DNA from 2 places in the Brevibacillus sp. YAE8 genome. Region 1 is predicted to be linked to the other one. Evidence: riboswitches for the same ligand, from Rfam matches in the RefSeq annotation. Region 1 holds a riboswitch; the other holds the start of a gene.
What was found. Region 1 has a riboswitch for cobalamin ahead of nrdI (class Ib ribonucleoside-diphosphate reductase assembly flavoprotein NrdI). Riboswitches for the same ligand answer to the same signal wherever they lie in the genome.
Positions count from the first base shown of each region.

Region 2: it holds a riboswitch for cobalamin, as region 1 does, so the genes downstream of both, AC27IT_RS19875 (ABC transporter substrate-binding protein) here and nrdI (class Ib ribonucleoside-diphosphate reductase assembly flavoprotein NrdI) in region 1, are expected to answer to the same signal.

Region 1 covers NZ_BAAIYG010000001.1:381,348-386,283, forward strand. Annotated here, with positions in the region: gene nrdE (class 1b ribonucleoside-diphosphate reductase subunit alpha) at 1-1,027, opposite strand, end outside; gene nrdI (class Ib ribonucleoside-diphosphate reductase assembly flavoprotein NrdI) at 1,014-1,373, opposite strand; cobalamin riboswitch at 1,527-1,723, opposite strand; gene AC27IT_RS01185 (alpha/beta hydrolase) at 1,898-2,719, shown strand; gene AC27IT_RS01190 (ACT domain-containing protein) at 2,845-3,357, opposite strand; gene AC27IT_RS01195 (hypothetical protein) at 3,391-3,723, opposite strand; gene mnmA (tRNA 2-thiouridine(34) synthase MnmA) at 3,743-4,855, opposite strand.
Region 2 covers NZ_BAAIYG010000020.1:54,087-59,022, forward strand. Annotated here, with positions in the region: gene AC27IT_RS19865 (heme ABC transporter ATP-binding protein) at 1-429, opposite strand, end outside; gene AC27IT_RS19870 (FecCD family ABC transporter permease) at 426-1,463, opposite strand; gene AC27IT_RS19875 (ABC transporter substrate-binding protein) at 1,511-2,545, opposite strand; cobalamin riboswitch at 2,836-3,042, opposite strand; gene AC27IT_RS19880 (M24 family metallopeptidase) at 3,058-4,149, opposite strand; gene AC27IT_RS19885 (alpha/beta fold hydrolase) at 4,275-4,936, shown strand, end outside.

The DNA.
Region 1 (4,936 bases):
TCATCGCGATCTTGGTGAGCATTTCGCGGGCGCTCATGACTACCTTTTTCTTGACGCGCTCGTTTGCCACCAGCTCGTCGTACATCTCGTCGAGATCCAGATCATCCAGATGGGCGCCGTACTCCTTGTAGACGGAGTAAGGAGCGAACACTGTCAACGGCTTGTTTTCCTCTGCCAGCTTGTAAAACACATTCGGCACGATCAGGCCGATCGACAGCGTCTTGATCCGCGACTTTTCATCGGCATTGATCTTTTTGCAATCGAGAAACTCGTTGATATCCCAGCCGAAGATGTTGTAGTAGGCTGCCCCGGAGCCTTTGCGCTGCCCCATCTGATCGGCGTAGGAAAACGCGTCCTCCAGCAGCTTGAGTACAGGCATGACGCCCTTGGCTGCGCCCTCGACGCCTTTGATCGGCTCTCCGCGCCCGCGCAGCTTGGACAGGTTGACGGCCACGCCGCCGCCGATTTTCGAAAGCTGCATGCAAGTGCCGAGAACGTAGTTGATCGAGTTCAAGGAGTCGTCCATTTCCAGCAGGAAGCAGGAGACCATTTCGCCGCGGCGGCTTTTCCCTGCATTGAGGAACGTCGGCGTCGCCGGCTGGAGTCGCTGGTCCATCATCGACACGGTCAGCCGCTTCGCCAGTTCGAAGTCTCCGCGCCCGAGCGAGAGCGCCACAATCGCCACCCGATCCGGGTACTGCTCCAAATACATCGATTTGTCGTCTGTTTTCAGGGCGTAGTCTTTGTAAAACTTGGAGATAGCCATGTACGAAGCGAATTGAAAACCAGCGTCATGCGCCAGGCGGAACACTTCATCGACCTGTTCAACCGTGTAGCTTTCATACACATTTTCATAAAAGTCATTTTCGATCAAATAGTCCATGCGCTCTTTCACGCTGTTGAAGGTCATCGTCTTCGCCTGTACTTCTTCCATGAAGACCGCGACTGCCTCTCTGTCCTTTTCCAGTTGGTAAAATCCGTCGCTTCCTCGCTGCATCAGTTGGTTGTTCAATTCAATGTGTCGCAATTGCTGCCACCCCACTCGTAAATTGTTCCACGTCACGGCCGGTACCGGACAGTTCGAATTTGGAAATGACCGGAACGCCATATTGGCTGGCGATCGTGTCTGCGCTTTTGGCAAAGCTGGCTCCCCAGTTGCGGTTGCCGCTCGCCGACACCCCGCGCAAATAGACATGATTCCGCTTCAGAAAACGGTCCACCTTCTCCGGCACCTGGCCAAAGCCCGTCGTGTACGTGACCAGAATGAACGGCTCGTCGATCACCATCTCCGGATCAATCTCCACGCGCGGCAGATCGAGCTTGCTTACGAATCGTCTCACGTTTCCTGTTTTCGAATCAAAAGCGATTAACATGTCCCTCATCCTTTACTGCTGTTCTATACTTTTTTAGCCAAAGTAAAAGCGCATCCGACGCCAAAATGTCGAATGCGCATGATGATCCCCATCGTATCCATCCGCCGAAAAACGAATGGAGCGCTCGAACACTTCCCTATCTCCCGTAGGTTACACAGTGCTGACGGTCAGGCAGGTCTCCTGGCTCGGGGTCATCGCTCCATTCGTGCCTTCCCGATCAGCTAATCAGTGGCGCAAAAACCAAATGGAACTCTCTCATCACAGTGGCGGGACCGCGTCGGAATTTCACCGACTTCCCTATTAAGTCTACCAAATATAGCGTGGCAAACACCTGTCCGCATCAATATGTAGTTGGTAAAACTTACTTTACCTCAATATATCGTAGGAGTCAAGCTCGGCATGCTCTATTTTGGCAACTGATAATCTCTCTCATTTCTCTATTGCCAATCTCTGGTTTGCGTCCATATAATAGGTTTCATGCACAAAAAAGGTGACGCCACCGGCCGATTGGAGAGTGACCCCTGATGGAAAGCACGGTTTATGAAGCAGTAGCCATTCCGCGTTCGCAAACGAGAAAAATGACATACAACGACCGCACGTTCCACATCTTCGTCAGCATCCCCGACGTGGCTTTGCCGCCGTCCGGCTTCCCGGTCATTTACTTGCTGGATGCCAACTCGGTGTTTGGCACCATGACCGAAGCGATTCGCCTGCAATGCCGGGTTCCGGAAAGAACGGGCGTCGATCCGGCCATCGTCGTCGGCATCGGCTACCCGACAGAAGCGCCGTTCCACCCATCGCGCTACTACGACTTCACCCATGTCGTTCCCGCATCCGAGCTGCCCGCTCATCCGCGCGGCGGCAAATGGCCGGAAATGGGCGGGGCAGAAGGCTTCCTCAGCTTCATCGAAGACACGGTGAAGCCCGCGATCGAAAAGGACTTGCCCGTCGACCGCACGCGGCAAACGATTTTCGGACATTCGCTCGGCGGCTTGCTCGTGCTGCATGCCTTGCTGACCCGGCCACACGCGTACCAATGCTACATCGCCGGCAGCCCGTCGATCCACTGGAACGAAAGCGTCCTGCTGGAAGAGGAGCGCCGCCTGCCGTCCCTGCTCACAGACGACTTGCGGGTCAGAGCGCTGCTCGCCATCGGGGAGCTGGAAAACGACGGCCGCTTCCACGTCAACGTCAAGGCGCAAGCGATGGCTGAACGGTTGTCCGCCATGGGCAACGGGCAGATCGAAGCGTCGTTCCGCCAATTTCCGGACGAAAACCACACGTCTGTCCTGCACGTCCTCATCAGTCACGCCATTCGCTTTGCTTCCAAGCCAACTGCCCGCTAGTCAGGGCAGTTTTTTCTTTGCCTCGCTCCATGCACACAAGCAAGCAAACAAGGCAGTCGGCACACGCAAAAAACCGCTCATACGAAAACGATGAGCGGCCATGCATGCACTACTGCTCTTTTCGCCTATTGCAGAGACAACACCTTGTTGATCTGCGGCAGCTCCTCGATGGCAGCTACGACAGTTGGCGTAATCTCTTCGTCGGTGACGCAAATCAACAGGGCGTTTTTCCCCTTTTGCTCACGCGACACATTCATCTTGGAAATATTGATCTCGTGGTCAGCCAGCTTGCGGGACACGTCGTAAATGACGCCCGGATAGTCGGTATGGTGCACCAACAGACCGTGAGCGCCCGGAGGGATCCGACAGGCGCAGTAGTTGATCTCGCTGATGTACACTTCGCGCCAGTCCTGGGCAAACGTGTATTTGTTCGCTCCCACGCGCAAATTCGCCAGATGGTTGGCGTACTCGCCGGAGCTGTTTTGAACCGAAACGCCGCTGCCAAGTCCATCCACCAGAAGCGAAGCGATCTCTTCTTTATTTTCATGGGCCAAAATGCTCAGGGACGCCCCTGCGAGCTGCGGCTCCAGTCTGCGAATCAATTGGGCCAATTCACGAAGTCCAGCATATTGGGTCATGTAATACCCTCACTCTCCCAGTCAGGTTAATCCTTAATGCGGAAGAATCCACTCTTCCGGTTCCTTGATAATCGAGGAATGGTTATCGGAGCGATACCAGGCTGTCAGGCTTTGCCCATCTTTCGTGTACACGATGCGATAGATGGTGTTACCCTTTCCGCTTTTCGGGAAGGGACTCTCCTCGGGAGGAACCACTGTCACACCACCTGCTTCAATCACGCCACCCTTTTCCTTGATGACGCTCTCGATCACGGTCATGTGCTCGTTGCTCGTGGCCGACATCCCCACGTAAGCGAGTATTCCCAGCAAAAGCGCTCCCGCCAAAAACGAAACAATAATCACTTTTGACTTTTTCGTAGCATCCACCAAGCGCTTCCCCCGTTATTCAATTCTCTTTGTCGATCAAACGCACCTTGTCAATCGTACCTCCGCCCAGGCACACTTCCCCATCGTAAAAGACGACGGCTTGGCCAGGAGTAACCGCTTTTTGCGGCTCGGCGAAAACGACTTCTACGGTGTTGCCCTCGCGGATGTGCACCGTCACTTGCTGGTCCGGCTGGCGATAGCGGAATTTCGCGGTGCACGCAAACGATTCGGTCGGCTTGTTCGCGCTCACCCAGCTTACGTCTGTCGCCAGCAAGCTACTCGAATACAGGCGGGGATGGTTGGAGCCTTCGCCGACGATCAGGACGTTGCGCTCCAGGTCTTTGTCCACCACAAACCACGGCTGGCCGGTCTTGCCGTGCCCGCCGCCAATCCCCAGGCCTTGGCGCTGGCCGAGCGTGTAGTACATCAGGCCGTCATGCTGCCCGATCACGTCTCCGTCTACCGTTTCGATATTGCCGGGCTTGGCTGGCAAGTAGTTTTGCAAAAACTCGCGGAAGTTGCGTTCGCCAATGAAGCAAATCCCTGTGCTGTCCTTCTTTTTCGCGGTGTAAAGCCCGGCTTCTTCGGCAATTTTGCGCACCTCGGGCTTCGGCAAATGCCCGATCGGGAACATCGTTTTTGACAACTGCTCCTGGCCGAGCACATTGAGGAAGTACGTCTGGTCTTTGTTGTTGTCCGCGCCGCGGATCAGCTTGTACTCTCCGTCGATGAACTTCACCTGCGCGTAATGGCCGGTGGCGATGTAATCGGCTCCCAGGTCCATGACCTTGGCGAGCAGCTCGCCGAACTTGATTTCACGGTTGCACATCACATCAGGATTCGGTGTGCGCCCGCGTTTATATTCATCCAAAAAATACTGGAACACCTTGTCCATGTATTCTTTTTCAAAATTCACGGTGTAGTATGGAATGCCAATTTGTTCACAGACGCGCCGGACATCCTGGAAGTCTTCTTCCGCCGTGCAGTGGCCGAATTCATCGGTATCATCCCAGTTTTTCATGAAGATGCCGATGACGTCATATCCCTGTTGCTTGAGCAGGTAAGCCGTCACGGAGGAGTCGACCCCGCCGGACATGCCGACAACGACGCGTGTATCTTCTGGTCGTTTCATAGTCTTTCTCCTCTTGATTTAATTTGTCCATCTACAGATTACCATGTTTCGTCCAACAATTCATGTCTTGTTGCACTTTTG
Region 2 (4,936 bases), on a different contig from region 1:
TTCTCCGCCAGACAAGGAAAAAAAGCTGCGCGAGGCGTACGCCTGCATGCCGACCCGCTCCAGCGCCTCTTCACAGATGCGGCTGTCCGCCGGGGTATCGGTTTGAAACAGCCTTTTATGGGGTGAGCGCCCCATCATGACGATTTCCATGACGGTAAAGTCAAACTCGATCGACGACTCCTGGCGCACGACCGCCATGCGCTGCGCATTTTGCCGGGCGGTAAGCTGATACACGTCAGCCCCGTCCAGGGAAATGAATCCGCTGCGCGGCTCGAGCGCCCGATAAATGCTTTTGAGCAAGGTGGACTTTCCGCTGCCATTCGGCCCGATCAGCCCCACAAATTCGCCGGAGCGAACCGTCAGGCTAACGTCGCGCAAAATCGTTTTTTTCTCCAGCTCGACCGAAATGTTCTCCACATGCAGATTCATCGCCCGCTACCTCCGAAAGAATATGAGCTGCGCATCATCAACCAAATAAAGAACGGACCGCCGCACAGCGCCGTGATAATCCCGATCGGCAGCTCTTCCGGCGCAAACGCAAGCCGGGCGATCACGTCCGCCCAGATCAGGAAAATGGCCCCGAACAAGGCGCTGACAGGCAGGACGCGACGATGGTCCGAGCCGACGATGACGCGAACGATATGCGGCATCATCAAGCCGACAAAGCCGATAGACCCGCTGATCGAGACGATGACGCCCGTCAAAAGCGCGGTAATGACCAGCAGCAGCTTGCGAAATTGCACCGTATTGACGCCCAGCGTCCCCGCCGCTTCTTCGCCCATCAGCATCGCATTGAGCGAACGGTATTGCGTCAACAGGACAATCAGACAGATGACGACGATCAGCGTCGGTATGGTCAAATACTCCCACTTCCCTCCGGCCAGACTGCCGCTCATCCAGAACAGGACAGAGCGGATGCCGTGCTCGTTGGGCGCGGAAAAAATAATCAGGCTGGTGATCGCAGACAGGATGGCGGAAATCGCGATGCCGGCCATGAGCAGACGCACCGTCGAGTTTTGCCCGCCGATGCGGGACAAGGTAAAAATAAGCAGGATCGAGACGAGCGATCCGGTGAAAGCACCGAAAGAAAGCGCGAATTGTCCGTACATGCTGAATGCTCCGAACAAAATGACCAGCGTCGCTCCGGCCGATGCGCCCGAGGAGACTCCCAATATGTACGGATCTGCGAGGGAGTTGCGAACCAGAGACTGGATCGCCACCCCCACAACAGACAGGCCGGCCCCGACGACAGCCCCCAGCAGGACGCGGGGAAACCGAATGTCCCAGATAATGGTCTGTTCTCCTTTTGACCAATCCACTTCCACCCATTGATTGACCAGCGGGAGATTCGCCAAGGCAATTTTCCATACCGTCGCTGGTTTGATTTCCACCGAGCCGAGTGTCACCGCAAACGTAATCGAGACGACAAGCCCGATCAGCAGGGCAACGATGATGAAGGGCATCTTGATCTTGTGCAGGGCCGTTCCCTCCTTGTCTAAGCAGCCGTTTCTTATTTGAATGTATCCGGGTGCAGACCTTCCGCGAGAATTTTCAGCGCGATCGGTGCGCGTACCCCTTCGGACGCTGCGGACAATGGCAGCACGATCAGACGTTTGTTCTGGATCGCTGGCACGTCAGCCAGTTCCTTTTTGGACAACAGGAAGTTTTGTTTTTGCTCGATCGTCTTGTCGCCGTAGTCGACCACGACGATGACGTCTGGCTTGCGGTTCACGACTTCTTCCCAGCTTACGGTCGCCCAGCCTTTTTGAATGTCGTCGAACACGTTTTTGCCGCCTGCCGCTTTAATCAGAGAAGTCATGTAGTTGTTGGCAGCGGTCAGCGGCTGATCTTCCCCGCTGTCGTACACGAACACGTTCAGCGGCTTGTCCACCGTGCCGATTTTGCTCGTGGTTTGCTCGATTTCCGCTTTCATTTTGCCAATCAGTTCGTTCGCCTTGTCTTCTACGCGGAAAATGCGGCCGATGTTTCGAATATCGGCGAACACGTCGTCAATCGTCGGACCCGGCTTGTTCGAGGACTCTTGCAGGTACGATTTGATCCCCATTTTTTCCAGATCCTCCATCGAGCCGACGCCTTTGTCGCCAAATGCGCTTTTCCAGCCTGCGTAAACGAAGTCAGGGTTTGCGGCCAAAAGCACCTCTTTGGTCGGATACTTGTCAGACAGGACTGGTACCTTGTCGTAGTCGGCTTTCAGCTCAGGCAAAATGTGATCGTCCAGGTACGCGGTTCCGACCATTTTGTCAGCCAACCCCAGCGCGAGCATGACTTCGGTTACGTGCTGGTTCATCGTCACAGCGCGTTTGGGCGCTTCCGGATACGTCATCTCGATCCCGTTGGTCACAATCGTGACGGGCTTGTTGTCAGCAGCAGGCTGGGCCGTTTGCTCCGAGCCAGCATTCGCCACCGTGGATTCGGTCGTAGCAGGTGCTGCCGAGCTGCATGCGGACAAAAGCAGCATAATCGCTGCCAGCGCTGCCATCCAGAAACCGTGGAAGGCTTTTTTTCTCTTACGGATTGTACTCATCTGGTAACCCCTCTTCTTTTGTTGTTGGCATGATGAAAATGAAGCGTTATGTAAATCGTAATGATTACGAATTACACCTTTACTATACAGAGAGCCTGCTTGTTTGGCAACACAGGAAATGCATCACCCCTTTCACAGCCTCGACCGCCACGGCGATGTTCATAGAAAAAAGCACCCCCCAGTTTCCAATCGGGAGGTGCTTGACATACGTAGACATGCCTATAGATTCGGCGTTGCCAATGACGCCTGTTCCTAGTCTGCTTCCACATCTGTCCCATCCTCGTGGGTCGATTGTAAATCATCTCATGGCAGGTCTCCTGGCTTACGAATCATCATCCCCAGCGCCCTTCCCATTTTTCGTCGCGCGAAAAACAGTGGCTTTTTTGCTGGACACTCCTCGTTACAGTGGCGGGACCGCGCCGGATTTTCACCGGACTTCCCTATTAAGCTGGCGGAACCAAACGATTCCGGGCAGCACCATCAGATTCATATAAAATTGTGAGTTTGAAGCCTTATCCGATCACCGTCAGTTTTTTCGGGAACTTGCTCAACACTTCTACGCCTGTTTCGGTTACGAGCACATCGTCCTCGATGCGCACGCCGCCTGCTCCCGGCAAGTACACCCCTGGTTCAATGGTGAACACCATGCCTGGGCGCAGCGTTTCCTGATTTTGCCCATGCACGGACGGATATTCGTGCACATCCATGCCGAGGCCGTGCCCCAGACGGTGAATGAAGTAATCGCCGTAGCCTTTTGCGGCAATGACGTCGCGAGCGGTCTGGTCGAGATGGGCAAACGTCACCCCTGGACGAACTTCGGCAATCGCCGCCTCGTTCGCTGCCAGCACCGTTTCGTAAATATCGCGCAGTTGCTCGCTGATCTGGCCGACAGCAAACGTACGGGTAATATCGGAAACGTAGCCGTCCGCTGCTACCCCGATGTCAAACAGGAGCAAATCGCCTTCCTGCACTTTGCGCGAACCAGGCGTTCCGTGCGGCAATGCCGATTTTTCCCCCGCCAAAACCATCGTGGAAAAAGACGGGCCGTCCGCTCCCAGACGCTTCATCTGGTATTCCAGCTCCGCGACGATTTCCATTTCGGTCTGGCCGATTTTGAATGTTTTCAACGTCTCGCCGAGTGTATCTTCAATCAGTTGGACAGCCTTTTGCAAACGAGCCACTTCGTCTGCCGATTTAATCAGGCGCATTTCGCGCAGCGGCTCTTCCACATCCGCGTAGCTCTCTGCACAGATGACTTGTCCCAGCGCCTCGTAACGCTCTACGGTCATGTGGCTTTTTTCGATGCCCAGCTTCTTCAGGTTCGCTGGCAACACTTGCTTGAGAAGCTCGTAAGGATTCTCAATATCCGTATGCGTGTGAATCGTCTGAACAGTCGAAGCCGCTGCTGCCGCTTCGCGGTCAAGGGCTGGAACGATCAGGGATGGCTCGCCCTGGGCTGGAATAATCAGACCCATAAAGCGTTCATGCGGATCGGTAAAAAAGCCGGTCAAATAGTAAACGTGCTTGGGAGAGGTGATGACTACCGCGTCGAGCTCTTGTTTGGTCAAAAATTCGTGCAGTTTCGAAATGCGCTCCAAATACACCTGCGTCACCTTCGCTTTCGACAAGATTCTTCCTCGAGAATACCATTTCCCTGTCCAAAAAAGAAGAGCGGAACGGAAAATTCTCTCTTGAAACGGACACCATATGCTAGGGGTGAATAACCAACATGGAACCAACCATCGTACAACTGGACAGCCACCGCATCGCCTGCCACCTGTCAGGGCGCGGCACGCCACTCGTGTGCATTCACGCCCCGTGCATCGGCTCTGTCAACTTCGACTATCAAGAGCCGCTTGCGGATGTTTGCCAACTCGTCGTGCCAGACCTCCCGGGGCATGGCGACAGCTCCCCGCTGGCTGGACCTACGACCATGCGCGAGCTTGCCAGCGTGATTCACGGGCTTTGCCAGTCGCTCGGACTTGAGCGTCCGTTGCTTTTGGGGTACTCGCAGGGGGCTTCGCTCGTCCTCGAATACTGCCTCCGCTTTCCCGAAAACGTGCGCGGCGCCATCCTCGTCAGCGCCTTTTCCGAAGTAACCGACTTTTCGTTGCACAGCCGTTTTCTGCTCGCCCAATCGCTGTCCTGCCTGCACGCCGCTCCGCTGATTGCCAGGTCGATCGCCGCCTCTCATCTCGACGACCCGCTTGCTCGCTCCCGCTGGATTGAGCATGGCAGCCAAACAGATGCAGCGAGCCTCCGCCACCTGTACGCCGCCGGGCACCGCTACAATTGCACGGATCAGTTGAGCCAGCTCAAGCTGCCGATGCTGCTCGTCTATGGCGCAGACGATGCGAACATGTTGCCGTATGCCAGGCTACTGGAAAAAAA